DNA from 2 places in the Paenibacillus sp. Pae15 genome. Region 1 is predicted to be linked to the other one. Evidence: riboswitches for the same ligand, from Rfam matches in the RefSeq annotation. Region 1 holds a riboswitch; the other holds the start of a gene.
What was found. Region 1 has a riboswitch for cobalamin ahead of NR121_RS23555 (energy-coupling factor ABC transporter permease). Riboswitches for the same ligand answer to the same signal wherever they lie in the genome.
Positions count from the first base shown of each region.

Region 2: another riboswitch for cobalamin. It lies ahead of NR121_RS18345 (ABC transporter substrate-binding protein); the one in region 1 lies ahead of NR121_RS23555 (energy-coupling factor ABC transporter permease).

Region 1 is NZ_JALJRM010000043.1:7,812-22,442, reverse strand. It holds gene NR121_RS23600 (XylR N-terminal domain-containing protein) at 1-943, shown strand, start outside; gene NR121_RS23595 (carotenoid oxygenase family protein) at 1,460-1,876, shown strand; partial or broken gene NR121_RS25440 (carotenoid oxygenase family protein) at 1,864-2,385, shown strand; gene NR121_RS23590 (aldehyde dehydrogenase family protein) at 2,392-3,876, shown strand; gene NR121_RS23585 (NAD(P)-dependent alcohol dehydrogenase) at 4,053-5,153, shown strand; gene NR121_RS23580 (alkane 1-monooxygenase) at 5,366-6,478, shown strand; gene NR121_RS23575 (2Fe-2S iron-sulfur cluster-binding protein) at 6,571-7,665, shown strand; gene NR121_RS23570 (energy-coupling factor ABC transporter ATP-binding protein) at 7,778-8,608, opposite strand; gene cbiQ (cobalt ECF transporter T component CbiQ) at 8,605-9,402, opposite strand; gene NR121_RS23560 (energy-coupling factor ABC transporter substrate-binding protein) at 9,399-9,683, opposite strand; gene NR121_RS23555 (energy-coupling factor ABC transporter permease) at 9,689-10,447, opposite strand; cobalamin riboswitch at 10,596-10,783, opposite strand; gene NR121_RS23550 (hypothetical protein) at 11,196-11,441, shown strand; gene NR121_RS23545 (LysR family transcriptional regulator) at 11,669-12,595, opposite strand; gene NR121_RS23540 (ABC transporter substrate-binding protein) at 12,887-13,966, shown strand; gene NR121_RS23535 (ABC transporter ATP-binding protein) at 14,002-14,631, shown strand, end outside.
Region 2 is NZ_JALJRM010000024.1:7,867-22,497, forward strand. It holds gene NR121_RS18295 (RluA family pseudouridine synthase) at 1-251, opposite strand, end outside; gene NR121_RS18300 (cob(I)yrinic acid a,c-diamide adenosyltransferase) at 248-814, opposite strand; gene NR121_RS25195 (cobyric acid synthase) at 818-3,487, opposite strand; gene cobS (adenosylcobinamide-GDP ribazoletransferase) at 3,492-4,322, opposite strand; gene cbiB (adenosylcobinamide-phosphate synthase CbiB) at 4,295-5,302, opposite strand; gene cobU (bifunctional adenosylcobinamide kinase/adenosylcobinamide-phosphate guanylyltransferase) at 5,323-5,889, opposite strand; gene cobT (nicotinate-nucleotide--dimethylbenzimidazole phosphoribosyltransferase) at 5,886-6,965, opposite strand; gene NR121_RS18335 (ABC transporter ATP-binding protein) at 6,965-7,750, opposite strand; gene NR121_RS18340 (FecCD family ABC transporter permease) at 7,766-8,803, opposite strand; gene NR121_RS18345 (ABC transporter substrate-binding protein) at 8,804-9,826, opposite strand; cobalamin riboswitch at 9,987-10,194, opposite strand; gene NR121_RS18350 (hypothetical protein) at 10,220-10,747, opposite strand; gene NR121_RS18355 (aspartyl-phosphate phosphatase Spo0E family protein) at 10,969-11,238, opposite strand; gene NR121_RS18360 (aminotransferase class I/II-fold pyridoxal phosphate-dependent enzyme) at 11,368-12,573, opposite strand; gene NR121_RS18365 (Lrp/AsnC family transcriptional regulator) at 12,588-13,079, opposite strand; gene NR121_RS18370 (GNAT family N-acetyltransferase) at 13,342-13,629, opposite strand; gene cysK (cysteine synthase A) at 13,815-14,631, opposite strand, start outside.

The sequences.
Region 1 (14,631 bases):
CGGATATATCTCGTTAATTAAACAACAGGGTGTGTTTGATGAGATGGAAACCATTTCACTGGAACGTGCTTCAACGATGTGTGCAATCCAATTTTTACAAGAACGTACGGCAATAGAGAGAGAGCAGCGAATAAAAGGCGAGTTTTTGAATGAACTCCTTAGTGATAAACCGGATATAGAGAATCTTTCTTATCGCATGAAATTACTTGGCTATAATCTCAATAAGCCCCATTATGTTTTTGTTTTTAATCTAGAGCATACGAATGAGATTAATATACATCAACGCGAACCTTATTTAATGGAATTAAGAAGAAGTATTGCGGATACGTTGGAGTCTCAATTGTTGTCTTATGGAAAGGGCTGTCTTGTTGCAAGCAGACTGGATAAAATTATTGCCTTAATCCCCCAGGAAGTTGTAGCACAAATGAAGTTTGAATTAAAAACCTTTGGAGAGTTTTTAGTCAATATTATATCTAACAATTATGCAGATAATAAGACCATTCTAGGCATTAGTTCCCTCTGCAAAGGCATTGATACGTTTCGCAAGGGATATGAGGAGGCAAACAAATCCATCATAATGGCCAAGCGGGGCAGAGTGACCTCAAATGTTATCTCTGTTGATGAGATGGGTTCTTTGGGGATTCTTCTTTGCACTAAGGATGAGAAAGAATTGGAAAGCTTTGCAACAGGATTATTGAAGGAACTCTTAGCGTATGATGAAGAAAACAACGCGGAGCTATTAAAAACATTATACTATTATATGGAAAATCAGGGGAATATACAGCAAACATCTGTTCAAATGACAATATCGATGGGCGCGATTAGATACCGTTTAAAACGAGTTCAGGAAATAAGCGAACTCGATATCACAAGTGCGAAAGGATTCATTGATTCCTATTTGGCGCTAAAAATACTCATGTTTCTCGGTAAATGGGGATTGTAACCGAGCGCATTTTGGATAAAAAAGGTATCATGCCACGAATGTGGTGTGATACCTTTTTTTGTGCGCGGCATTAGCGCTATCTCAAGGCATGTTGAACATGAATTAGGAATTGAACGACTTTAAATTCATACGTAAGCAATGAAAGCAGACCCGAAAAGGGCTTATTCAAGGAAAGTAACGGCAATCCTCCTGCTCAATTGATCGACCCCAAAAAAGGTTGTAATACGTACGGGTATTTGTGTAAAAGTACAAAACAATAGGCTGTAAAATATAAAAAATGGTTAACTAAGTAAGTCGAAAAAGGAGAATATTTTAACCAGTATTAGTATATAAAAGCGGTTCTGTTTATCTTAATATTATTTTTGTAAGCATTTTCAAATCGCTTTGCTGATCTCGAAACAAATAAAGGAGTGGTTTTTTGCAAGTAAAAGCCGATGAAGCAGTTGGACTTAAGGCATGCTATCACTTTCAAGGACGGATTAAAACAGATCTTTTGATTCATTTGGAGGAGATAAGATGAAAGCATTCCCGAAGGTCTTTGGACTAATAGGTAACTATGCCCCAATTATGGCTGAAATGGACGCGGAAGAGTTATGTGTGATCGAGGGCGAATTGCCTGAAGGTCTTAACGGTACGTTGTACCGAAACGGTTTCAATCTAATGTACCCTCCACTTGCTGAAGAACATAACTGGTTATTGGGGGAAGGCATGGTCCATGCGATTCGCGTTGAAAATGGAAAAGTATCTTATCGCAATCGGTATGTACAAACGGAGCAATACAAGGCGCAACGCAAGGCCGGCCGTCGTCTCTTGCTGACCACTGTGCATGAGCCTCCAGCTGAAGGCGGAGAAAATGTTCCGCGTAACTTTGGAAGTATCAATGCAATCTTTCATTCCGGAAGGCTCTTTGTCCCAGATGAATGGTCCCGTTAATGCTTATGGACGCTGATACACTTGAAACGATGGGACAGTACAATTTTGATGGTCAATACAAGGGCCCATTTACTGGATATCCTAAGATCGATCCTAAAACAGGGGAGATGCTAGCCTTCCGCTATTAAGCAGATGGTCCAGGTACTCCGATAGTATCTTTCAGTGTCATTAGTTCGGATGGAAGGTTAACCCGACATGAAAGATTTCAGGCGCCTTATGCTAGTGTCCTTCATGATTTTGTTACGACGGATGAACATATTATCTTTCCGGTCTTTCCGGCAACGATTAATTATGAGCGTGCTATGAAAGGGAAATCACTTGTGGTATGGGAGCCGAATTATGGGACTCGTATTGGCATCATGAGACGCGATGCCGGGGTAGAAACAATGCGCTGGTTTGAAGGCGATCCTTGCACTTGCGTGAATTTCGGACTTCGGCGGGAATCCAGAAAGATCGGCGCATGTGCTGCGCCAGCTTTTTACGAAACTAATTCATTTGAAAGAGGGTAATTTTCTATGGTAAATAAGACAGTGCCCGTGGTTGTTCACGCGTTGATCAACGGGGAGAAAGTGGCAGCCGATAAACAATATGCCCGTGAGAACCCCGCGAATTCCAGCGAGGTAGTGGGCTATGGGCCTCTGAATACGCGCGATGACGCCATTCGTGCGATCGATGCTGCAGTAAGAGCATTCTCTTCTTGGTCGGTGACACCTATTGACGAGCGCATAGAACGTATGCAGCGTGCGGCCGAAAAGGTGAAAGCTGAGGCCCCAGAATTAGCACAGTTGCTATCCCGTGAACACGGAAAGCCAGTTTACGATTCTCAAGGGGAGATTTTTTTTGCCACCTTGTGGATGGATTTTGCCACCAATATGGCGAAAGAAGTCCTGAAGGATAAAATACAGGAACATGACAACGGCAAGACCATCATCACGAAGGATCCTAAAGGAGTCGTCTCCGCTATTACCCCTTGGAATTATCCGATCGCGCTTTCCATCACCAAGATCGTTCCGGCTCTTCTCACCGGGAATACGATAGTGCTGAAACCAAGCCCTTTCGCTCCGCTTGCAGTTAGCCAATTAATGGAAATTATTGCTTCTGAATTCCCGGCAGGTACTCTTAATGTTGTGCATGGTGAATCGGATGTCGGTGTTGAACTTACAACGAACCCGAAGGTCGCCAAAATCGCCTTTACGGGCGGTACCAAAACTGCGAAGCACATCATGAGGGCCGCCGCCGAAACAATAAAGCATCTTACATTGGAGTTAGGCGGGAACGATGCCGCCATTATCCTCAGTGATTTTGACGTGAATGATGAGCAAGCGCTGCGCCGGATTGTAATTTCCAACTTTCTTACAACAGGACAAATTTGCATGAATTCAAAGCGCATCTATGTACACCGCCCCATCTACGACAAATTCGTAGAGAAGTACATTGAAGCCGCAAATAAATGGATTCGGGTAGGAGATCCATTTCATCCGGATGTGACGGTAGGCCCGCTGAACAACGCATTACAGGTGAAATTCGTAAAGGGATTAATTGAAGACGCGGAGAGTCGCGGGGCAACGGTGATCAAGCTGGGACGGGTGCTTCATCATGAACTTTTTGATAAGGGCTACTTTATGCAGCCTACGTTAATTTTGAATGCTGAGTACAATGGCTCCGTTGTTGTGGAAGAGCAGTTTGGACCGACGGTACCTATTTTGCCCTATGATAATGAAGAACAGGCTATAGCTCTGGCCAATGATAGTATCTATGGTCTGACTAGCTCTGTTTGGGGCGAGGAAGAGCACGCAATACGGGTGGCACGGAGCATTCAGGCAGGAACCACGATGATTAATACAGCATCACTCATGGGCCTGGATTTGAACTTGCCTTTTGGTGGTGTGAAGCAATCGGGTTTTGGACATGAATTCGGTCCTGAAGGGCTGCTTAATTATGTTGATACCCACGTTATAAATATTCCTAAGTCCCTCGATTTACCAAACATTCCGGAGTAAGAAAGGCGCCGGCGCTTTTGAGGGAAAGCGAATCAATAAAGGATAGAAATTGAAGTATAACGGATCACAATGGTACCCGCACCGGCGGGCGTCCGGGCAGATAAAATTCATCACCGGGGATATCGCCTCAATCGATGAAATTATCATATACTGAATATTTTTGGGAGGGGATTTTTGTGCAAATAAAAGCAGTGGTAACCCGCAATCAAGGCGAATTCAGCGTGGAACAAGTCACCCTGCAACATGAGCCGAAGGCAGAGGAGGTATTGGTTCGAATTACCGCTGTCGGAATGTGTCATACTGACTTAAGTGTCAAAGGCGGGATGATACCTTCTCCATTACCGATTGTATTAGGGCATGAGGGTGCGGGCGTTGTGCAACAGGTTGGGGCAGCAGTGCAAGGGATTGAACCGGGGGATCATGTGGTGTTGTCTTATAGCTCATGTGGTAAGTGTGATGCTTGTCTCCAAGGTAGACCCGCCGGATGTGTCCATATAAGCCTGTTGAATTTTGGCGGCATTATGCCGGACGGCACCAAGCGGATCGAACAAAATGGACAGGAAATTTCCACGTTTTTCGGGCAATCCTCCTTTTCGGAATATGCGGTTTCCCATTACCGAAACGTTATAAAAGTCCCGAAAGATATTCCGCTTGAAATCCTTGCTCCGCTAGGCTGCGGTATCTCAACCGGCAGCGGTGCAGTGCTTAACAAATTGCAACCGGAACCGGGTTCCAGTATTGCTGTATTCGGCTGTGGAGCTGTCGGATTGAGCGCCATCATGGCGGCCAAGGTCAAAGGCTGCACAACCATTATTGCAATCGACATTAATCACGGCCGTTTGGAATTAGCGAAAGAACTCGGAGCCACCCACACCATCAATGGCAAGGACGTGGACAATGTTGTACAAAAAATTACAGAGATCTCTACCGGAGGCGTAAAGTATGCGGTTGAAACGAGCGGTGTTCCGCAAGTTTTAAGACAGGCGGTCGAAAGCACCAAATCTCTTGGAACAACTGCGGTTGTTGGTGCACCGCCATTGGGAACAAAAGTGGAGTTTGATCATTTAGGTCTCGTTTCGGAAAAAACGATTACAGGGGTTCTCATGGGGAGCTCGGTACAGCAAATCTTTATTCCTCAATTGATTGAGTTGTATAAACAGGGCCTGTTCCCGTATGACAAACTCATTAAGATCTATGATCTTGAGGAAATCAATCAAGCTGCGGAAGACTCCGAGAGTGGCCATACGATCAAGCCGGTCTTGCGTGTGTCTGGTTAACAGGGCTTATAAACGATTGAAGGAACCCTTCCGTAATCTATCAAAGCTATCCATTTTTATCGATTGACTTGATAACGCTTTCTGAAAAAGGGAGGAACATCCTGAGACTTGAAATCCTTACTCACGAATTCGGCGTTATCTCGAAAAGTCCTGTTGCGGAATAGGTTTGTCCACGGACTCATCGATGGGAAAAAGGAGAGGAGGAATATCTCATGTTAGATTATTTAAGGTACTATTTTAACATCATAGTGGTGCTTGCTGGGGTTGCAGGGTATATGCTAGGTGGTCAATGGGTGTGGATCGGTTTCTTGGGAGTGCTCGTTTTCTTGTTAGTAGCTGATTATATAACCGAAGAAGATGAAGCGGAAAGAAAGATCAAGAATCCTTGGATAGCAGATTTTGCGTTATACCTGCACTTCCCGTTAATGATTCTGCTTTTTGGATCTTTTGCTTGGCGCATTCAACAAGGATTTAGCGAACCTACTGCGTTTATGACGGTGCTTGCTTACGCCGGATGCATATTTTCAGCTGCATTTTTGGGTAATGCCCCCAACTTGCCCATCGCTCACGAATTGTTTCACAGAAGACACTGGTTTCCAAGATATTTGGGCACTACATTAAACGTATACTTTGGAGACCCTGTAAAAGATATCCAGCATGTATATAATCATCACATTCATGTAGGAACATTGAAAGACCCCGATACTCCCCGTCGAGGGGAATCCGTCTACAAGTTTATATTTCGGGCAACATGGCATTCTTACAAGGAATCATACAAGATTGAAAAAGAGCGTCAAAGAAAAAAAGGTCGCTCGGTTTGGTCATGGCGCAGCCGTATCACCCAAATGTTTGTGCTATTCGCTCTGTTGATAGGCAGCTTCTATTATGTTTCTGGGTGGCTGGGTGCACTGCTTGTAACGATTCATTTGGTTGTAGCAAAGCTGCTTGCCGAAGTTTTCAACTATACACAACATTACGGACTTATCAGGGCGGAGGGCACACCGTTTCACCCCCGTCACACGTGGGAACAGCGCACATTTTTTTCCCGGGTATTCGGTGTGGAAATCACGACACATGCACACCATCATATTGATAGCTACGCCCCCTTTTATGAATTGAAACCAAGTACCATTGACAATAAGATGCCATCACTTGTTATTTGTTTCTTAATAGCGCTTGTTCCGCCGCTTTGGTTCCGGTTTGTCCAGCAAAAACTGAAAAAAATGGATTTGCTCTATGCCACACCGGAAGAAAAAATACTGGCAAGAGAAGCGAACAAAAGAGCTGGCTGGCCTGACTGGTTCGACGAAACAAGAGTCAGTTAGTATTCCAGGCGCTATGCTCTACTCAAAAACCGTATAGACAGATTCAATCCGGATCTGTCTTTTTTACTCATTATGAGGAAAGGACAATTACGATGGCGAATTTACTTGCTAGGATATTCAATCGAACAACGGAACCACGGTTTGTCGATGTACTGCCCACCGGTGACAAATTTTCGGTAGAACCAAACCAGACATTGCTGCAGGGGGCGTTGTCGGCAGGGATACCTTTACCGCATGACTGCAGGGTGGGGACTTGTGCTACTTGCAAATGCCGCTTAGTGGAAGGGAAAGTAAAATCGATCATGGATTTTTCCTACACGTTAAACACGGAAGAGATTGAACAGGGATATATCCTTGCCTGTCAAACCATTGTCAAAAGTAATCTGACGATTCTGATTGACCCTTCGTCAGAAGGTCCGCATCATACAGTAAAATCTGTTAACGGTGTTATTCGCAAGAGCGAAACGTTGACACATGACATTCTAAAAATCAGGATAGAACTGGACGAAAGCATTTCTTACGAAGCCGGCCAATATGCGGATCTGTCGGTCCCTGGCATTAAGGAACCCCGTTCCTACTCGTTTGCGGATGCGCCGAAAAAACAGGGACAGACAGAGATAAGTTTCTTTATTCGCCGAGTGCCGAATGGAGAAATGACCGGCTGGTTGAATGCAGCGGACCGGACAGGCGAAAAAGTGACTGTCACGGGCCCTTACGGGTCTTTCTATCTGCGGCCTTCCGTTCAACCAATAGTTTGCATGGCGGGGGGCAGCGGCTTAGCCCCAATAAAAGCAATATTGGAACAAGCCGCCAAACAAGGAGGGGACATTCCGGTATTACTTTTGTTTGGTGCACGCACGCAAGGGGACCTGTATTGTCTGGATATCATTGCTGAGATTGCTTCATCCTGGAACGCGCCTTTTCATTTCATTCCGGTATTGTCGGAAGAACCAATGGAAAGCGATTGGATAGGAGCCCGCGGTCTGGTCACCGAACACATCAAAGATCATCCGGGGATTCAGGTACCGTTCAGCAAAGCCTATCTGTGTGGGCCTCCAGGAATGATCGATGCAGCTATAAATAAGTTGAATGAATGTGGTGTCACCGCAGACCAAATCTTTTTTGACAAGTTTTTGGACCGCAGTCATGTGCAGAAGACAATAAAGGCGGATCGATTGCACAAATGATTAGGTCAGACGGCTCTCAGGATTAGCCGAAGGTCAGGCGGAGGAGCTCCAGTTGTCATGATAAGCCGATTCCCAGGCAAGATATAGCAAGGGAACCGGCTCTTTCCCATGCTTACAATTGTTTCATAAGCTCCTTCAGCTCAGCCATGCTGCGGGGAGGAAAACTTTCCGCACGCACGTGTTCGGGTAAACTGGACCAAACCTGCAGCAGCAAAGGCGGTTCCAGACCGAGCGACAGGATCAAGTCTTCCTGTTCAAACACCTCGAAAGGCGTGCCTTCCAGCAAACACTTCCCTTTGTCCATCACCAGGACCCAGTCCGCCCATGCATAGGCCAAATTCATATCGTGCGTGGCCATCACGACAGTGGTGCCTTGGGCATGAATGCGGTCCAATTCCTCCACCAGCCGCTGCTCGGATGAGCGGTCCAGGTAAGCGGTCGGTTCGTCCAGCAGCAGCAGCTCGGGCTCGAGGACCATCACGCCGGCCAGGGCGACACGCTTTTTTTGACCGAGGCTTAAGTGATGAATAGGTGTATTAGCCAAATGCTCCAGACCCATGGTACCAAGAATATGTTGGATGCGCCGGATCATCTCATGCTCAGGTACCCCGGCATTGCGAAGACCGTAGGAAATATCTTCATACGGCGTACTCAAAATCAACTGCTGTTCCGGGTCCTGGAACACCAGTCCGACTTGCTGCCGCAGCTTTTTGAGATCATCCGCACGATAGGACATGGGAGCGCCTTTCCAGTGCATCCTTCCGGAAGCCGGGCGGTGAATGCCGACCGCATGCAGGAACAAGGTCGATTTGCCCGACCCGTTATGGCCGCAAATGGCGGTTTTCTTGCCTTCGGGCAGGCTCATGGTCAAGCCCTGAAGCGCTTCGGCTTGAGTTCCCGGGTAGCTGTAGCGTACATCGTAAGCCTCCATAATGGATTTCACAGCATTTCCCCCCAGCGAAGCCACAGCTCGATTAGCAGTAATAAAATCACTCCGATACGGCTTTCCCATATATAACGAAAGGGCAGGGCAGCGGCTTGAACCGGCGCCAGTTGAATGCTGTCGGCAAAGCCTCTGGTTACCAAGCCCTGCGAAAGCCCTTGGTACCGATGCATCGACTTGCCGAACAACCGGACGATCAGGATTGCCGTATCGTTCAGCCTGCGGTAGAAGCCGGTCTGGCCGCCGCGGGCTCTCTGAGCCGTATACATCTGTTGTGCCGTATCCGAAAGTACGAAGAGAAAGCGGTACATGATCATCATCAATTCCAGCACCAGAGAAGGCACACGCCATTTTTTCATCACCTGAAACAGCTCGGACATAGGCGTCGTCAGCATGACAAAGGCCAGGCAGGATAAGCATGCGATGATCCGGGCCAGCAAGCTGCCCGCTTCGTAAATGCCCGCTTCTGTAACATAAGACGTCCACCGCGCAAACGTAAAGAGGATCATTCCATCGGGCGAAACCGGGCCGGCGGATGTAAACTCGATGACAATAGCCGGCAGACTGGCCGCATAAAACAGGCAGGAGGCTCCGATCAGCAGGCTGTACGCTTTGACGGGAATCCGGGCGTACAAGGTTATCCAGACGAACAGCCAGCCGACGATCATCATCTGGGTCACAGGATGGGACAAATAAGACAGCACCATCAGAACGGCTGCGAATCCGCTTTTCCACATCGGGGAAACGGAACGCAGCCTGTTGGTGTAAGAAAATGTATCGATCAGCTTGATCATGTGGTTTTGGATTTGGAGGCTCTACCCTTGAACCATCCGAAGGCAAAGCCGATAAAACCGGCGCCAATGGCGGCCTGCAGCGCAAACAGCATGCTTTCGGTCTCTGCCGGAGGCTCCATCAGCGGAGCAAACCAGGGTTCATAAGCAGGATGAATCTCGGTGATCATTTCTTCAGCGGCACCGTCTGCTCCGCCGAATTCGCCGTTGACGAACAGGAGCGGAAGAACAGCCAACAAGACGACGGCAATCAGGATGAGAAGGTTCGTTTTCTGATGGGACATGAGAGTTATGCTCCTTTCATTTTACGCTGTAAAATCGATAATTCTTCCGAACTGTTGGCTTTCAGCCAGTTCCAGATCAGTACCGTAAGAAGTCCTTCGCTGATGGCCAAAGGGATTTGAGTGATCGCAAAAATGCCCCCGAATTTTACGAATGAAGCCAAAATGCCGCCGCTCTCTGCCGGGAACGCCAATGCCAGTTGAATGGAAGTGACGACATACGTAGACAGGTTGGCCAGCGCCGCCGCCGTAAAGATCGACAGCGTTTGTTTTCCCGTCGATTTGATCATCCACCGGTAAGCGGCATAACCGATCATGGGGCCGGCAACAGCCATAGAGAAGGCGTTGGCTCCAAGAGTGGTCAACCCGCCATGGGCAAGCAGCAGAGCTTGAAACAGCAGGACGATGGAGCCCAGCACGCTCATGGGCAGCGGTCCGAACATGACAGCGCCGAGACCTGTTCCCGTCGGATGCGAGCTGCTTCCCGTCACGGAAGGAATTTTCAGCGCCGACAGAACAAGGATGAAAGCACCGGCTACTCCCAGCATAATTTTTAGCTCCGGTGTTTCTCTCGTAATTCTCATCAAGGACCGCAGCCCGAGAATGAAGAACGGAATAAACACGGCCCACCAGAAGATCGCCCATCCGTAGGGAAGAAAGCCTTCCATAATATGCATGGCATAGGCGGACTTAGGATCGCTGACAGTCAGGTACAGGGTAAATCCGGAGACCAACAACAGTGTGCTTATTGCTTTTTTAGAAATCATTGTACATTTCCTCCCTGGCAAATCGTTGTAAAACTCAAAAAAACCAATCCTGCAGGATTGGTTAGGGGTACGCATCAATAGACGACAAGATCAGCCTGGCGTGATCGTCGCTTTTATCGTTCGTACACCACTCCTTTCCTCGAAGGCCTTGGGGTGCATAAATCAGGTAGGTCTCCTGGCTCTCGGATCGTCGTGTTCTCCCGTCTTCCCCGATGGATGATCGAGTGACATGCTGGGAGAAACTCCCCGAATACAGTGGCGGGACCGCTCGGGATTTGCACCCGATTCCCTGTTACCCTTTGCTGTCGCAAAGGCACCTGATTCAGTATGTATGCAATTCGTTTGCGTCAATCCATGCTACTTGTCCGTTGGCGGTCGTCGCATTGCATTATGTAACATGAATTTATTGAACTATAACACGAATGAGGTGACTTTGTCTATCAAAATCCTCATCCGAATGCAAGATTCGGCCTGTGATTCATTCGGCGTCATCCAGAGCCGCTTTTTTCATAAGATCAACCCCAGTGATATGTATTGGTTATAGTTACCCTCTAAACGAAACGCTAAGGCTGAAAATTGCAAAAGAGCGGCGGCTTAAAGTTAAGAAATCGTTTAGCTTTTGTTTACCTTTTATTTATATTGCTTCTGTATACTTCATTATGGGTACTAGAAGAAAATAGTACTATCCAGCAAATGAAAACCCCTTAAAATAATGAAGTAAGTAAGATATGTTAGGGATGATCTGTTTATGGAAATAAAGGATCGCATATCATTTTTAAAGAAACACGAAAATGACTGCTACCGCATTTGTTATTATTTATTGCAAAGTGAAAAGATGGCCTGCGAGGCTGCCAAAAAAGCATTGTACAGCTTGAGCAGATGCGACTCATTCTTTGCCGAGAATACTCAAGCCGTACGTGAACTGGTGCGTAAAGAAGCGATGAAATCGGCCCTGCAGTTGAAGAAAGAGCAGTCCGATCTGCTGCGGTTATGATGAACAGTCATTTGTATCATTGGGGCTGTCCCATAAGTAGTTTTTAACTACGCAGGGACGGCCCTGTTTTCTTAACTTTTCGTTACCAAACTGAAAAGATCGAGTAGAGGGCTATACTTGCTCTCTTACTCGACCTTTTTGGTTCATTGTCGCCCAGAAGAGAAGAAGATCCGCAGGTGGGCGGCCGCCGTGTTTTTCAACGGCAGGCTGCCCTTTATACTGCACGGCTACTGTTCCAGGCAGGGCTTGTCCAATGGAAAATATTCCAGAAATTTTTTCGATGTGGTCGAAAGGTACCGTCCCTTCAACCAGATGATGGCGGAAGGCCTTGACATAATGGAAGGTTCTATGATCTCTTTGAATTGAAGCCCTGCATTCGGAATGAGGTTCATAGCGGATTGGGGGACGATGGTAATGCCTACATCATGATTGGCCCAGGTTAGCAGCGTCATGATGTCGTTGCTTTCACAGATGATTTTGGGTTCGAATCCGGCTTCCCGGCAGGCGTCTTCCACCAGATCCATGATGTACATCCGATGATGATACATCGAGGTGCCCTGCTGTCTTCGGAGCAGCATCAGCGGCTTGTTTTCCAGATCGGACAGCTTTACGTACGGTTGGTTATCCCCAATGTTCCAATGGCGGCTCATGGCTGCAACGAGAGGCTCCGCAGGCAGGTTGATCATATTGAACATTCCGTTATCGACGGGCAGTCTGACGATGCCGAGCTCAATAATCCGATTCTCGAGCAATTCCATCACCCGATTGGGATCCCCCTCCCATACCTGGAAGCGCACCTCCGGATACCGCTTTTGAAAATCATGAATTCGTTCCGGTAAAAGCTTGGCGCCCAGAGAAGCAATCGTGCCGATGGCTAACGTTCCCCGCACTCCCTCGCTCAATTCCTTGATTTCTTCCATGGTACCGTTTACAAGTTCGAGTATTATTTTTGCCCGGTCGTACAGTAATTTTCCAGCCTCGGTGGTCGTGAGCCTGCGCGTATTTCTCTCCAACAGCGTGACACCCATTTCGGTTTCCAGCAGTTTCAGCTGCTGGCTCAGCGGCGGTTGCGCGATGTGTAAGCGTCTTGCGGCTTGCGAGATCTTACCTTCCTCGACAATGGCAAGGAAGTATCGGAGTTGTCGAATATCCATAGCGGCACGCCCTTTTGCTTTAAGTCGTTGTTGATACGCGGTTTCCTGCATGTTTATATCTATTGCATATAAATCCTTAACGAAATGGATATTTTTCTTATAATTTTTTATTTGTTATCTTTAATTTATAAGTTTAAGGGAAGGAGGGCAAGCAAAAATTTCGGATGTACTCATTATTTTGAAAGCGGTTACTAAATATTCGTTTTTCAGGGGATGGGGTTGGTGGAATAAGCAAGCACAATGTAAACCAAGAAAAATGTAAGCCCTTTAATTTTTCGATGAGGTGAGAAAATGAGAACAAACCAATGGATTCTGCTTATATTGTTAAGCCTTGGTATGATTTTGTCAGGTTGCAGTTCGACTGCAGATTCTTCCCAGAACGGCAGCAAAGCCGAACCTTCCGAAAGCCCCTCCGCCAATGCTCAACCTTCGAATGCTCCGAAGCCTCTCGATAAACCGGTAAGCATCAAAATCGGATATCCGACGCAAGGCGCGTCCATGCTTCCCTTGTGGATCGCCAAGGACACTGGAATTTTTGAAAAATATGGGGTAAAAGCGGACCTGATTTATATCGCAGGAACTCCAAAGGTTCAGGAAACCTTGAACAGCGGAGCGATTCAAGTAGGATTAACCGGGGTCGATCCGGTAGGAAAAGCCAAGGCAGCCGGAGTGGATTCCGTGATCCTGTCTGCCGTTTCCGATCGGACCGTACTTTATATCTATGGCCAAAAGTCAGCCGAAAAAGCCAATATTGCCAAAGACCTGAAAGGCAAAACCATGATTACGGCGGCAGAGGGTTCGCTATATGACCACTTGGCGAAATTTTTTATCAAGGAAAACGGATTGACACCAAAAACGGACGTCAAGCTGCTGAATATGGGCGGCGAGGGTGACCGTACAGCGGCTTTCTTGAAAGGCGAAGGAGCGTTTTATGTAGCGGCGCCTCCGACGTCATTCAAAATGGATGAGATGGGCTATCCCCAATTGTACGACTTTAAAGATAAAGAAGTGCTCAATTCAGGTGTGGTGATGTTAAAGGACTATTATGACAAAAATCCTGAGCTGGCAAATGCGGTTGTAGCTTCGTTGATTGAAGCCAATGCTTACATTGTTAACCATAAAGAGGCCGCCATTAAATCGATTAGCAAATGGACCGGAATTGACGATCCGGCTTTAGCGCAGAAAACCTATGATGTCAATGTGGGCACGCTTCCCAAAAAGCCTTATGTATCGGATAAGTCCGTACAGTTCTTTTTAGACAACTCGGATAGCGAGGCTGTCAGAACGATGAAGCCGTCGGATATCGTCGATAACAGCCTGGTCAAAGCATTGGATGAGTCCGGCTGGATCGACAGCCTGTATAAGAAATAGCTGTTTTCCCGGAAAACAGGCAAGGAGGAGTGCACATGACCGTATTAGCCAAGCTGCATACGGATAATGTATCCATTACCTATCCGCTTAAGAATGGAGAAGAAATTACGGCCGTATCCGGCTTCAACATGACCGTGAATGAAGGCGAGTTTGTATGCATTGTCGGGCCCAGCGGCTGCGGGAAATCAACAATGCTTGGCGCCATTGCCGGCATACAGCATGTCAGTGACGGAAAGATCTATTTGAACGGTCAGCCCATCAAGGGAACCGGACGGGATCGCGGCGTCGTTTTTCAGCAGGCATCGCTGTTTCCATGGCGTACCTCTTTGGAAAATGTGGTTTACGGCCTCGAGTTAGCCGGTGTACCCAAAAACGAACGCATGGCCAAGGGAAGGGAACTGTTGAAGCTGGTAGGCCTGGAAGCGTTTGAACATCATTATCCGAACCAGCTGTCGGGAGGCATGCAGCAGAGGGTCAACGTAGCCAGAGCGCTTGCCATAGAACCCAGCCTGATGCTGTTAGATGAGCCTTTGGGCGCCTTGGACGCGCAAACCCGCGAATTTATGCAGCTGGAGCTGCTTCGGATTTGGAAAGAGACGAAACAAACGATCATCTTTGTGACGCATGATATTGGCGAAGCCGTGTATTTGTCGGACCGCGTCGTT
Region 2 (14,631 bases), on a different contig from region 1:
AGCGGGATCGGTTGGGGTAATATGTCATCTGACGTTTCCACTTCCATGCGGGCTTCCACCCTGTCGCCCGCCCGTACTTTGACATCGATATACCTGCGCTCTCCGTTGAGCAGAATGCCCTGCTCCGTCATCTTCAGCCGGGACAACAGCTTGCGGGAAATCCCCATCCTTTGCTGCAAAACCGTCCGGAGCAACATGCCGTCATCCTCCGGCGGCACGATGTACTGAAGAGGTTTGTAATAGCTTGTCATTTTCGGCGGAACACCTTGGCGCTGCGCGCATATTCCACATCGGGAATCCCTGCGCGGCTGTTGGCCGCCCGGGCCACGGTAAAGAACAAATCCGACAATCGGTTCAAATAGCGGCGCACTTCTTCATTGATTGGCTGTGTACGGGCCAGCGTCACCACCCGGCGCTCTGCCCTGCGGCAGACGGTCCGGCATACATGCAGCGCGGAGGAAGCCCGGCTTCCCCCGGGCAGAATAAACCGCTGAATCTCCGGGGCCTCCGCATCGTACTTGTCGATCCATGTCTCCAGACGGTCCACCATCTCCGCCGTCACCTTATAAGGACGCAGCTCCTGCTTGAGCAGAGCCAAATCCGAGCCGCAGTCGAACAGCTCATGCTGAATTTCAAGCAAATCGGCAAGCAAATCCTGATCCCGCTCCGGGTCAAGGAAACCCATCGCCTGTCCGACAAAGCAGTTCAGCTCATCGACCGTACCGTAAGCCTCCACCCTTGCGTCATCTTTATCCACGCGTCCTCCGATCACGCCGGTTTGACCCGCATCGCCCGTCCTCGTATATATTCTCATCCGCTATCCCTCCTTGCGATCTATCATCTCATACAACCGGTCCATATCCAAGTGCTGCCTTACATGCGCCGCCAGCCTGTCAAATGCGGCTTCACGACGCTCCTGAAAGCGAAGCTCCGCCGGCACCGGCTCCAGCCCTTTACTTTCACGAATCCGGTTTAACCAGGCCCTGCGGAAATCGTCATTATGCAAAATACCGTGCACATACGTGCCGAATCGGCGGCCGTCTCCGTTCACGACCCCATCCGCGGCAGGCTCCGTATCATCAGCGGCCGGCAGCAGCAAAAAAGGATGCTCGACCGGTTCAAGAAACGAAGTTTGGCCCATATGTATTTCGTAACCCGTAATAGGAAACCGCTGTCCCTGCCGGGCGTACAGACCCGTTGTTCCTTGAGCTTGCACCGTTCTCTTCTCCCGGGCAAAGACGGTTTCCGTCGGAAACAGGCCCAGTCCCCTCAGCTCCGGCTGATTCGATTCCACCAGTTCCGGATCCAGCAGCCTGCAGCCGAGCATCTGATAGCCTGCGCAAATGCCGACGATCCACCCGCCGTTCTCGGCAAAATCCACCAGCTTCCGTTCCAGTCCCCCGTTTCGCAAATAAAGAAGGTCGTCGACCGTGTTTTTGCTTCCCGGCACGATCACTGCATCCGGTTCGCCGAACTGTTCCGGCGTCTCCACGAACCGCAAGCGAACGTCCCTCTCGTACTCCAGCGGATCTACATCCGTGAAATTGGATATGCGCGGCAGGCGAAGCACCGCAATGTCCAGCATGCCGGGCTGCTTCTCCCCGATCTGACGTTCCGCCAGCCTCCGGTCCAATGATGCGGAATCTTCATCTTCAAGTTCAAGCTGGGGCAGATAAGGAATCACGCCCAACACGGGCTTCCCCGTCCGTCGCTCAAGCCAATCCAGTCCGGGCTTCAGCAGGCTAATATCCCCGCGGAATTTATTGATGATAAATCCTTTGACACGCGATCTTTCTTCCGGAGTGAAGATCTCGAGCGTGCCTACAATCGAAGCGAATACCCCTCCGCGGTCGATATCCGCCACCAGGAGCACAGGCGCATCCGCCCAGCCCGCCAGCCGCATGTTGACGATATCGCGGTTTTTCAGATTGATCTCGGCGGGGCTTCCCGCCCCCTCAATGAGGACAACGTCGAAATCCCTGCGCAGCCGGGTCAGCGCTTCCTTTACAACCCTTTCCGCCTCAGGCAGGTATTTTTCCCGGTACGTCCTGGCGTCAAGATCGCGGAAAGGCTTGCCGTGCACGACGACTTGGGAGATCATGTCCTTTTTCGGCTTCAACAGGATCGGATTCATATCCGTCGTCGCGGGAATGCGGCAGGCATCGGCCTGCATCCCCTGCGCCCTGCCGATTTCTTTGCCATCCGGCGTGACGTAGGAGTTCAGCGACATGTTTTGCGATTTAAACGGCGCGACGCGCCGGCCATCCTGCAGCAGGATACGGCACAGCGCAGCCGTCAGCAGGCTTTTGCCCGCATCCGAAGACGTGCCTTGGATCATGAGTGTAGGAGCAAGCCCGCGATCAGGAGTTCCCACCGCGGCAGGCACAGCATCCTCGGTCTCCGCCGAGCCCTGCAGAACGCTCAAAGCTTCGGTTAAACCGGCCAACAGCTTTTCGTTTTGTTCCCTCAGCTTGACCGCTACTCTGCACCAGGTTTCGTCCAATCCGGCAAAAAGCGACGCATCGCGCACCAGAATCCCTCTTCGTCCCATCTCGGCTTGAAGCGCCTGAACCGTAAGGCCGAGCGGCCGAAGCGAGAAGAGAATAAAATTGGCGTCGCTGTCAATCACCCGGAGCCCCAGTTTCCGGAGTTTTCCGGTAAGAACCTCCCGCTCTTCCTTCAGCCATTCCAGCGTGCGCACCGCGTATTCCCGCTCCTCCAGCACACTGCTGCCGATCCACTGCGCCAAAGCATTCACGCTCCACGGTACCTGCAGCCGCTTCATCAGGCGAATCCGTTCGGGATTCGCTACAATATAGCCGAGCCGGATACCGGGGATCGAATAAAATTTGGTCATGGAACGAATGACCATCAGGCTGGAGCTCTCTGCTGCCGTACGCGTCAGCGTAAGCTCCTCCTCGCGGGGACTAAAGTCAAGAAACGCTTCATCAATAATGGCCGGAATGCCGCCTGCCGCCAGCCAGGACACGATTTCCCCAGGCAGCAGCCGCCCCGTAGGGTTGTTCGGATGCCCCAGAAACAGCAAGTCGCACAGGCTTGCCGCCTCTTTTACATCGGAAAGCTTAAGTTCATATCCCGATGCCTCGGATAGCGGAATATCGTACACCCGCCCGCCGATTTTTGCCACAGCTTCTTCATATTCTCCAAAAGACGGCCTCGCAAGCCCTGTCAGGCCGGGACGCAGCACCCGTACGGCCAGATCGATCAGCTCCGCCGCCCCGTTGCCCACCAGAATGCAGTCCTCGTCCACCTTATGCTTTGCCGCCAGCTTGCGCGTCAGCTCTCTCACAGCCGGATCGGGATAGTTCACGACTTCCTTCCACCTGCTGCTGAAGATGAATCCCACCGTTTCCGGAGGCCCAAGCGGATTCATGTTCGAGCTGAAATCGAGAAACTGATCCTTGGGCATCCCAAAGGTTTCCGCCGCCGTCCATAAATCACCGCCGTGTCCGTATCGCTCCAGCATCCATTCATTCCCCCTGTCCCGTCATCAACACAAGCAAAAGAAGCAGCAGCACCTCCAGCAGCTCGTTCATAGCCCCATAGGTATCTCCGGTCAAACCGCCCAGCTTGCGATGAATGTACTCGCTCATCAGATAACCGCCGCCAAGAGTCAATCCCGCAAATGCCAGCATAGGCCACAGCCCCCCTGCCAAGTGCAGACCCAGCGCCCGTGCGGTCAGGAGCACAGCTGCGGATAATAGTGCAGCCAGCGCACTATGGGCCGCAATGTGCTTCCATCCGACGCCGCGGTAAAAACTCCCCATACCGCCGCCTTTTTCCTGCCTCGCATAGGGCCAGCCGGCAATCGCAACCACCATATACCACCGGCTCCACAGCAAAACCATCGGCAGCAGCAGCCAGCTCAGCGTCCCGGTGCGAAAAAGCTCCTGCAGCAAAGACCATTTCAGAAGCAGCACCAGCGCGCATACTACGACGCCCATAGCGCCGACCCGGCTGTCCTTCATGATCTCCAGCATCCGCTCGCGCGAACGGTGGCTCAATATGCCGTCCGCCATATCCATCAGGCCGTCCAGATGCAGCGCTCCGGTCAGCAGCACCCAGGCCGAAAGCAGCAGTGCGGCGGCGGGAAGCGGAGGCAAAGCCATATACAGCAGCTTCCCCGCACCCATCAGAAGAACTCCGAGCACCAAGCCGACCAAAGGATAAAAAACGACGCTTCGGCGAAACAAAGCGTCATTGTAATCAAGCTTCACCGGCACGGGAAGACGGGTCAGAAATTGAAAAGCAGCCGCACAGGCCGACCCCCACGTTATCCATAAAGCCAAAAAAGCCCGCACAGCAATCCCCCCGCAACCAGATAACTGACACCGTACAATATCCCGACGGTTCGACGGATGTCCTCTCGCTCCCGTTCTCTGAGCGGCCACCCCATCCGTGCCCGCTCGCTCGTGCGGCCGTGGTAAACGTTCACTCCGCCAAGCTCGATACCCAGTGCTCCAGCGACGGCCGATTCCGGAATGCCGCTGTTCGGACTCGGGTGAAGCCGGGCAAAGCGCACAATCGAACGCGCGGCTCTTCCTGCACGAAGCCCGGGGCTGAACCACGCAACCATCACGATCAGCAGACCCGCCAGCCTTGCGGGAATCCAGTTCATCACATCGTCCCAGCGGGCCGAAGCCCATCCGAAATGAATATATTTTTCATTCTTGTAGCCCACCATCGAGTCGAGCGTATTGGAAGCGCGGTACAGCATCGCCAATGGAGCGCCTCCCGCCAAGGCATAGCAAACCGGAGAAATAAATGCATCCACAATGTTCTCGGCTACGGTCTCGACCGCGGCCCGCGTAATTTCAGGCTCGTCGAGCTGCGAAGTGTTCCTTCCGACAATGAAGCCGACCTGCTCTCTTGCCTCATCGATACGTCCTTCGCTTAAAGGTTTATATACCGCCATCGCCGCGTCCTTCAGCCCCTTGACGGCGATCGTAGTCGAGATAAACCAGGTGCTGGCGGCATAACCAACCCATAGATGTACTTGATCCGCCAGCCATACCATAAGCCAAATGCTTCCGGCAGACAGACCGATCGTCAAGAAGGCCAGTACCGCTCCGCGCAAACGGGCACGGCGCGCCTCTGCGGCCGATTCACTCTCCTGTTTCACCGGAATCGGATACAGGCGGTTTTCCAAATATGCAATCAACCGCCCGATCCAAACGACCGGGTGTGTCAACCAACGCCATGCGGGGTCCCCGATGACCCAGTCGATCACTATCGCCGCAAGCACCATCCACATCAACTCTTGCAAACTATAAAACAGCAAGTCCGTTCCTCCGCACCGTACTAATAGTGAAACGCCCGGCTTTTCAGTTCCACCGGAATTCCCGCCGTGACCAGAAACACTTGGTCGGCTATGCGGGCCAGCCGCTGATTCATTCGCCCGGACAGATCCCGAAACACCCGACCGAGCTTATATTCAGGCACCAGACCGCTGCCTACCTCATTGGTAACCAGAACGACCGGACGGTCGAGCGAACCGAATACCTCCGCCAGCTCGTCAATTTTGGCCTCAAGCCCGTCCAACCGCCCGGTCTCCGGCTCTTGTTCCAGCCTCAGCAGCCAATTGGACAGCCACAGCGTCAGGCAATCGACAAGCACGACGGGCGATTTCGCCCTAAGAAGCGCCCCGGCGAGATCATACGGCTCCTCCGCCGTAATCCACGGAAACCCTCGTTCATCCCGTTCCCGGCGGTGCATCGCGATGCGTTCCTTCATTTCATCGTCATAGGCTTGCGACGTGGCGATGTAAAGACCTTGTGCGCCAAGTGTTGCCGCATAGCTTTCCGCAAAAGAGCTCTTCCCGCTGCGGGCCCCGCCCGTTACAAGCACCTTCAGTCCCCGCCGGCTCATCCTTGCAGCTGCTCCGCAGGAAGCGCACCGGAAACACCCGCATTGGCGAAGGTCGCCATTTCTTTCATGATCTTGACCGCAGCCTCAATCAGCGGAAAAGCAAGGACGGCGCCCGTACCCTCGCCAAGCCGCATGTCCATCACAAGCATCGGTGTCAGTCCGATTTCTTCGAGCAGACGCGCGTGTCCCTGTTCCTGCGAAAGGTGCGAGGCGATCATATACCGTACGCTGAGCGGTGCCAATCGGGCTGCGACCAAAGCGGCAGCCGAGGAGATGAACCCGTCGATGACGACCGGACAGCGGTGCTTGGCCGCCCCCAGGATGACGCCGGCCAAGCCGGCGATCTCAAGCCCCCCCACTTTGGACAGCACGTCCATCGGATCGGCTGCATCCGGACGATTGAGCTCGATCGCTTGGCGAATCACAGCCTGCTTGTGCCGCAGGCGCTCGTCATCGATTCCGGTGCCTCGCCCTGCGGCTTCGGCCGCATCCGTACCCCCAAGTACGGTCAAGATGGCCGAGCTGGCCGTCGTGTTGCCGATGCCCATATCTCCGGTGGCGATCAAGCCGTAGCCATCCCGCACCAATTCAGCGGCTATCTCCGCACCGACCAGAACCGCTTCCTCCGCTTCCTCCCGCGTCATCGCGGGCCCCTTAGCCATATTGGCCGTGCCCATGCGAATTTTATGAGACCTTAGCCGTGAATCGGAAAGCTCCGCGTTCACACCAATATCGACACACAGAACGTCGGCTCCGGCGTGGCGCGAAAGCACGTTCACCGCCGCGCCCCCATTCAGAAAGTTAAGCACCATCTGCGGCGTGACCTCGGCCGGATAGGCGCTGACGCCTTCTTCGCATACGCCGTGATCCGCAGCCATGACGACGACCGCCTTTTTCCCCAGATCCGGTATCGGCTCCCCGCGGATTCCCGCAAGCTGCTTGGCCACCTCCTCCAGTCTGCCCAAGCTTCCCGGCGGCTTGGTCAGCTGATCGAGATGACGCGCCGCCTCCTCTATACTCCGTTTATCCAAAGGGGCGATACCCGCAATGATTTGTTCCAATCGGTTATTGCTCATCATCTTGTTCCCTTTCCCAGTAAGATTTGCGGAACACCGCTGTCCGGATGCGCAAGAATGTGAGGCCGCGTTCCGTACACCTGCTCCAGCAGATCGGCACGAAGCACCTCTTCAGCCGTACCGATTCCCGCCGTCGCTCCTTCATGCAGCAGAAGGAGACGGTCGCAGTATTGAGCGGCCAAATTCAGATCGTGCAGCACCGAAATGACCGTCATCCCCCATTCCTGCTGCCATTTGCGAACCATATCCATCATTTCGACCTGGTACCCGATATCCAGAAATGTTGTCGGTTCATCCAGCAGCAGCAGCTTGGGCTCTTGCGCCATTGCTTTCCCCAAGGCTACACGCTGACGTTCACCGCCGCTCAAATGATCGATGGTTCGCTCCCGCAGGGAGTCCAGCTTCAGCCAAGCGATAATCCGCTCTACCAGCGCAGCGGCATCCGCCGTTTCGTCTCCCAGCCAGTTTTGATACGGGTAGCGTCCCATTTCGATCACCTCTTGCACCGTGAAGCCGAGCGGCGGCAGCGCATCCTGCTCCAGCACCGCGATCTGCCGCGCCAAGGCTTTCCTTGAGCAGGATGCCACAGGCTTGCCATCCAGCCGCACATTTCCCGCAGTCGCCGGCTCCAGGCCGGTAATCAGATGAAGCAGCGTCGATTTCCCGCTTCCGTTGGGTCCCAGAATACCGAACCATTCACCGGGCTTCACCCGAAAGCGGACTCCCCGGAGCACCTCCCGCGCTCCGAATGCCTTGGACACCTCTTCCACATCTACTTGAATCATCGCGCCGGCCTCCTTTCACTCACGCACCATCCGTTTTTTCCGCCGAAGCAAATAAGCAAAAAATGGAGCCCCCATAAACGCCGTCACGACCCCGAGTGGAATCTCCGTCGGACTAAGCAGCGTTCGGGCCAGCGTATCTGCGAGCAGCACATAAATCGCGCCGCCAATTAGAGACAGGGGGAGCAGCAAGCGGTAATCCGGTCCGATCATCAGCCGAAGCAAATGCGGCACCAGAAGCCCGACAAAAGCAATCACCCCCGACACGGATACGGCCGCCGCAGTGATCAAAGTAGACGCCATCAGGACAATCAGCTTGGTCCTCTCGATATGGACGCCTAGATGCGCCGCTTGCCGCTCCCCGAGCGCAAACAAATTCATCGACCGGCCGTAACAGAGCAGCACTGCGGAGCCTGCAGCCAAATACGGCAGCAGCACCAGCGAATAAGTCCAGCCCCGCAGCGCCAGGCTTCCCATCAGCCAGAAGATGATTTCGTTGATCACCTGATCCGACATCGCCACCATTAACGAGACGAAGGCGCCCAGGAACGCCTGCATTACGACACCCGACAGAATGACGGTTTCCTTACGCAGCTTGCCGTCGGTCCGTGCCAGCAAAAGCACCGTACAGAGCGACAGTACTCCGGTCAAGAACGCTACCGCCGGTACCGTCCACTCCCCAAAGAGCGTATACTGCAGACCGAACAAGATCAAAAAAGCCGCGCCCACCGATGCTCCGGACGAAACGCCCAGCGTGTACGGATCGGCAAGCGGATTGCGGAGTACGCCCTGAAAGGCCGCGCCGGCCAACCCCAGGGCGGCACCGACCAGAATGCCCAGCACTACCCTTGGCAGCCTGACCCTCCATACGATTTGTTCCGAAGCTTCGCTCCAATCCCCCTGGATTCGTTCACCGATCCAAGGCAGCTGATGAAGTACGATTCCCCAGACATGACCGAACGGAATTCGGACCGAACCGATCGATACTGCCGCAGAAACGGCGAATACAAGCAGGGCCAAGGCGGCTCCGCCCCAAATCCACAGCTTACGCTTCATCTATTTCACCAGTTCCGGGTATATTCCTTTGGCTACTTCCGTCAATGCCTGTGTAATCCGGGGACCCGGACGGCTCATAATGTCCTTGTCCAACCCGACCAACCGGTTCGACTTCACCGCTTCAATCCGGTCCCAGCCGCTGCGCTCGCGAATCAACTGATCCATCGGCTTATTGCTCTTCTCGTCGATGATCCCCGTCGGATAAAGAATAATCTGCGGATTGTCCGCGATCACCTTCTCCTCGCTAAGCTTTACGTAACCTTTCTCGCCGCCCGCCACATTGATTCCTCCGGCCAGGCTGATCAGCTCGTCAATATACTCGCCTTTACCGACCGTCCAGCCGGGGGAAAACTCGACAAATACCTTTTTCTTCTGCTCAGGCTTCAGATCCTTCACCGCATCCAGTACCTTTTGGCGTTCGGCCTTCATCGAATCGACCAGCTTCTCCGCCTGCTCCTGGCGGTCGAAGATTTGCCCCATGAGCAGAATATTGCTCATCACATCGTCTAACGTTTTGGGCTCGACCTTAAACAGATTCACCTTCAGTCCGCGAAGCTTCTCCACTACGGTCATATTCATGGATACCCCCGTCATGACCAAATCGGCGTTGGCCGCAACGAGCGCTTCCTCGTTCGGCTTGATGATGCTGCCGACTTTCGGCTTCGCCGCCGCTTCGGCTGGATAGTTGCAGAAATCCGATACGCCCACTACCTGATCTCCGAGCCCCAAAGCAAAGAGCGTTTCCGTTTCACTCGGTGAAGTGGAAACGATGCGCTCCGGAGCTTTCTCAAAAACAAATTCTTTACCCGTAGCGTCTTTGACGGTGAGCGGATACGTCGTCCGTTTGGCCGATGTGACCGTCCCTTCCTGCCTGGCGTCGCCCGCCTTCGGCGATTCCGCCTGCTGACCTTGCCCCGGCGCTGGCGCAGTGCTTCCGCATCCTGCCAGCGTTCCCGCCAAAGCCAGGCTCAGAACGGCTGCAAGCAGCCTTTTTTTTATGCGAGTCGTCTTATCCCAATACATAGGTCCATCTCCTTATCATCATTCAAAAAACGAAAAGACCCCTGCTTTCGGATCGTCTCCGAAGCAGAGGCACACTCTGACAAACCTGGCGGCCGCAGTCGACATCAAGTCGATATGCCGCCGGCAGGCTGCGCGTCTGCCCCTTTTCCTCGAAAGGCTGCATCGAATGCATGTTCAGGCAGGTTTCCTGACTTACGGGCTGCTTCGCTGAGCCAGAGCTCTTCGCCTTCCCGTCTGCTCCAGACAGTGACTTCATGAAGAGCATTTACCCGTATACAGTGGCGGGACCGCGCCGGATTCACACCGGCTTCCCTTTTAACCCGCAAGCGTTGATTGGCTGTGCGGGCACCTGAACCGCTATGTTGTTGTCCGCTGCATGACTGGCATGCACAATTATTTCTCGGCAATTATTTTCATGACCTGCTTCGCTTTCTCTTTGTCCGGCGCATTGGCCGGAATGAACGCGAACAGATTTTTGCCGTCGAATTCGAGCTCCGTAAACCATTTGGTTTGATCCATCGGGATGCCGTACAGATGCTTTTGTTTCTTGCCGTCTTCCGTAACTTCCAGAACGCCCTCAGGAAAATCCTCCGCTTTGGCCACATCGTCCAGCGGAACATAACCGCCCTGCTCGCCCATCGCTTTAAAATGATTCTCCGGAATCATCAGAATGCCGTTCTGACCGGCCGCTATTTCGACGATCAGCTTCTCCATTGAAAATATAGGCGCCGCCAATACTTGCACACTGGGCGATTCACCTATTTCACTTTGCAGCGAGGCTTGCAACTTTTCTCCCGCTTCATTCGGGATCCCGTTGGATCCTATCATGAAAATTGACACATCCGCCTTCGATCCTCCGCCGCAGCCTGCAGCAAGTACGAACATCATCAGCAGCAGGCAGAGCAGCCCATTCCTTCTCACGCCGGTTTCTCCCCTCGTGTTTTTCCCTCTCTACCCCGATTCTCCAACATATCCTTTATGATGTTAACATAAAAGACCTGCTCTTTCAAAGCTTTTAAGAATAAGGAGGAAGCACGAAAAACCTGACTGCTGCGCTGAAAATCATCCTTACAGCTGACCATTTGACGTTTTGGCACTCTGCTGCTCACTTACACTTCTTTCGATCTCATAAAAGAAGCCGGTCAAGACCGGCCCTTTTGATGAAGATTCATATATTCATTTATTTTGAGATCAAGCTCCATACTGATTTTCACTACTTCCGGTGATGTCAGGTCATTTCCGTTTTGTACAAGGCGCTCCAGTTCGCGTCTTAAAAGGTAAATATGATCTTCTAAAGATAAGGCAGACGAAGCACGTTTTCCTGTTCCAAAAATCCACTTGGCTTTCTGATCATTCTCGCGAATCCAGCCGTTATTCATGTATTGCCGAAGCTGATATTCCGGAAAAGCCATTCTTCATCCCTCCCGCTTCATATCTTTAGACCTATAAAGAAAAAGATTCATATTCTATGAAAATATGAATCTTTAATACATCTAATATACCAGTTTTTGGGAGGCTTGAAAATGGATAATATTGTTTAATTAAAGCTTTTTGATGAAATTGCCTATTCGATCAATCGCTTCAATCAGCTGATTAACCGAAGTCGCGTAAGAACAGCGGACAAATCCTTCTCCACCCTTGCCAAATACATTGCCGGGTACTGCTGCGACCTTCGCCTCACGAATCAAGCGCTCGGCAAATTCCTCGGAGCTTAGCCCCGTTGCCTGAATGGAAGGGAAGGCATAGAATGCGCCCTGAGGCTCATGACACTGCAGTCCGATGTCCCGGAAACCCTGTACGACAAGACGACGGCGCTGGTTGTAGGACTCTACCATGCGGTCTTTTTCCTCCATGCCGTGCTTGAGCGCCTCCAGGGCAGCAACCTGTCCCATGGACGGCGCACACATGACCGTGTACTGGTGGATTTTGAGCATGGCCGATATGAGGTCGGGATGCCCGCAAGCGTATCCCATCCGCCAGCCGGTCATCGCAAACGCCTTGGAAAAGCCGCTCACAAGAATCGTCCGGTCGCGCATGCCCGGAATCGAAGCGAAGCTGACGTGCTTCTGTTCATAGGTCAATTCCGCATAAATCTCGTCCGAGATAACGATCAGATCGTGCTCCTCAACGACTTTGGCAATCGGCAGCCAATCCTCATAGGTCATGATGCCCCCGGTCGGGTTGCTTGGATAGCACAGAATCAACACTTTGGAACGGGGCGTGATCGCCGCCTTGAGCGATTCCGCCGTCAGCTTGAAGCCGTCTTTGGCAAAAGTCTCGATGCCTACGGGAATGCCGCCGCCGATCCGGGTAATCGGGCTGTAAGAAATGTAGCAGGGCTCCGGAATAAGAATCTCATCGCCCGGGGTAACCAAGGCGCGCAGCGCCAGATCGATGGCTTCGCTTCCGCCAACGGTGACGATCACCTCTTCGGAAGGCTCATACGGGACGTGAAACGACTCGTACAAGTATTCGGCAATCGCTTCCCGCAGCTCAGGCAGCCCGGAGTTGGGCGTATACTTGGTATTTCCGCGTTCAAGCGAATAAACGCACGCTTCTCTGACATGCCACGGGGTGCTAAAGTCAGGTTCCCCTACTCCAAGGGATATAATATCCTTGCTGCCGCTCACCAGATCAAAAAACTTACGGATGCCTGATGGCGGAATTTCACGCACGAGCGGAGCCAGATAGCCGCTCATCGACTTCGTCTGCAGCGGTTGCTGTTGGGCCTGTTTATGCTCTATCATCTTCTCAGCGTCCTTTACGGTGAGATCAAGAGGCGGCGATCATCTTCATGATCTTCGAAGGTAATCCCGTCCTGCTTGTACTTTTTCAATATAAAATGCGTCTTCGTCGACAATACCCGATCAATCGGGGAAAGCTTATTGGAAACGAACGACGCCACCTCTTTGAGCGTTTTGCCTTCGATCTCCACGAGCAGATCATATGCGCCCGACATCAAATAGACCGATTTCACTTCAGGATATAAGTAAATGCGTTCGGCAATCGCGTCAAAGCCGCGTCCGCGTTCCGGCGTAATTTGCACTTCAATGAGGGCAGTGACTTTCTCGCTGTCCACTTTGGCCCAATTAACGACCGTAGCGTATTTTACGATCACATTCGCTTCTTCCAGCTCTTGAATCGCCTCCGCCACTTCCGCCTCGGAAGCCCCGAGCATGGTTGCGATCAAGGCCGGCGTGCGGCGTGCATCTTCTTTGAGCAGCTCAATGATTTTCATTTTGAATTGTTCCATGGATGCGCCCTCCTACAAAGCTTAAAATGACAGAAAAGAAGTTCGATGAAAATCAAACCTTTCTGTATCCATAAAATTCCGGCTTTACCATGGTATCCATTCTTCGGCTGGCTTCGACCGGAAGCTTTTATTATTACTACATATTACACCTATCGCCCGTCATTTGGCAAAGCAAAATTACAAAGAGCATGACATGCAGCCGGAAATGGACGACAAAAAACCCCCACAGTAATGGAGGCTGATCATCGACTTATGAAGCAGACTAGCTATGGCAGAAGCTGTGAGCTGTAAGAAGTTTACGCATATATCCTTCAATTTCCCGCCCTTGGTACCCGGGAAGCACTGTAATTTCAATCCTGCTCTGATCGGCATCCACGAGACGACCCAGTCCGACAAGCCGTCCTTGATCGTAAGCGGCTATAACACGATCACTATGAGAGTACGATTCGTATGAAAATTCTCCGCTCTGGCCAGAATGTGCGGAAACGGAATCGATCAACTGCTGAAACTGCGCCTCGCCCGGAAGCTCATTATGCAGTGCGATTTTCATGAAAGGTTCCCCTCTCCAGTAAGATGTTCAAAAATCAGAAGGACCGGTTTCCCGCTCCCTTGTTTATTATTATACATAATAATGCATATTTATGCAACCTTTTTTCCGCACACTTTCTCTATACAAAAAAGCGGCGGGAGCTGTCCGCCCTGGACTGTCCCGCCGCTTCCCCTATGCCGCTGCCATCAAAATATGTCCATGCTCAAATACCGTTCTCCCGTATCCGGCGCAATGCACAGCACACGTTTGCCGCGGCCAAGCTTGCGAGCTACCTGCAGACCGGTCCATACCGCCGCTCCCGCAGACGGGCCGACCAGGATACCTTCAAGCCTCGCCAAGTCACGCGTCGTTTGCAGTGCGTCCTCGTCAGCGACCTGCACGATCTCATCGTAAACATCCGTGTTCAGAATCGAAGGCACAAAGCCCGGGCTGGTGCCGACCAGCTTATGGGGCCCGGGCTGTCCGCCCGACAGAACCGGCGATCCTTTAGGCTCAACGACAAAAATACTGATCCCCGGAAGCTTCTCACGGAGCACTTCCCCGGTACCGGTAATCGTCCCTCCGGTGCCCGAGGTGGCGATAAAGGCGTCCAGCCGCCCATCCATCTGCTCAATGATCTCCAGAGCCGTCGTTACTCTGTGAATATCCGGATTCGCCTTATTCTCAAACTGCTGGGGAATAAAGCTGTTCGGTATTTGCTCCTGCAGCTCAAGCGCCTTCTTGATGGCGCCCGGCATGCGTTCCGCAGCGGGAGTAAGTACGACTTCCGCTCCGTAAGCCTTCAGCAGATTGATCCGCTCCTTGGTCATATTGTCCGGCATAACCAAAATCGCTTTATACCCTTTTGCCGCCGCGTTCATCGCCAGCCCGATTCCGGTATTTCCGCTTGTCGGCTCGATGATCGTAGCGCCCGGACGAATCCGGCCATCCTTTTCCGCCTGAGCGATCAGATTGAACGCCGCACGATCCTTGACACTTCCGCTTGGATTGAAATATTCAAGC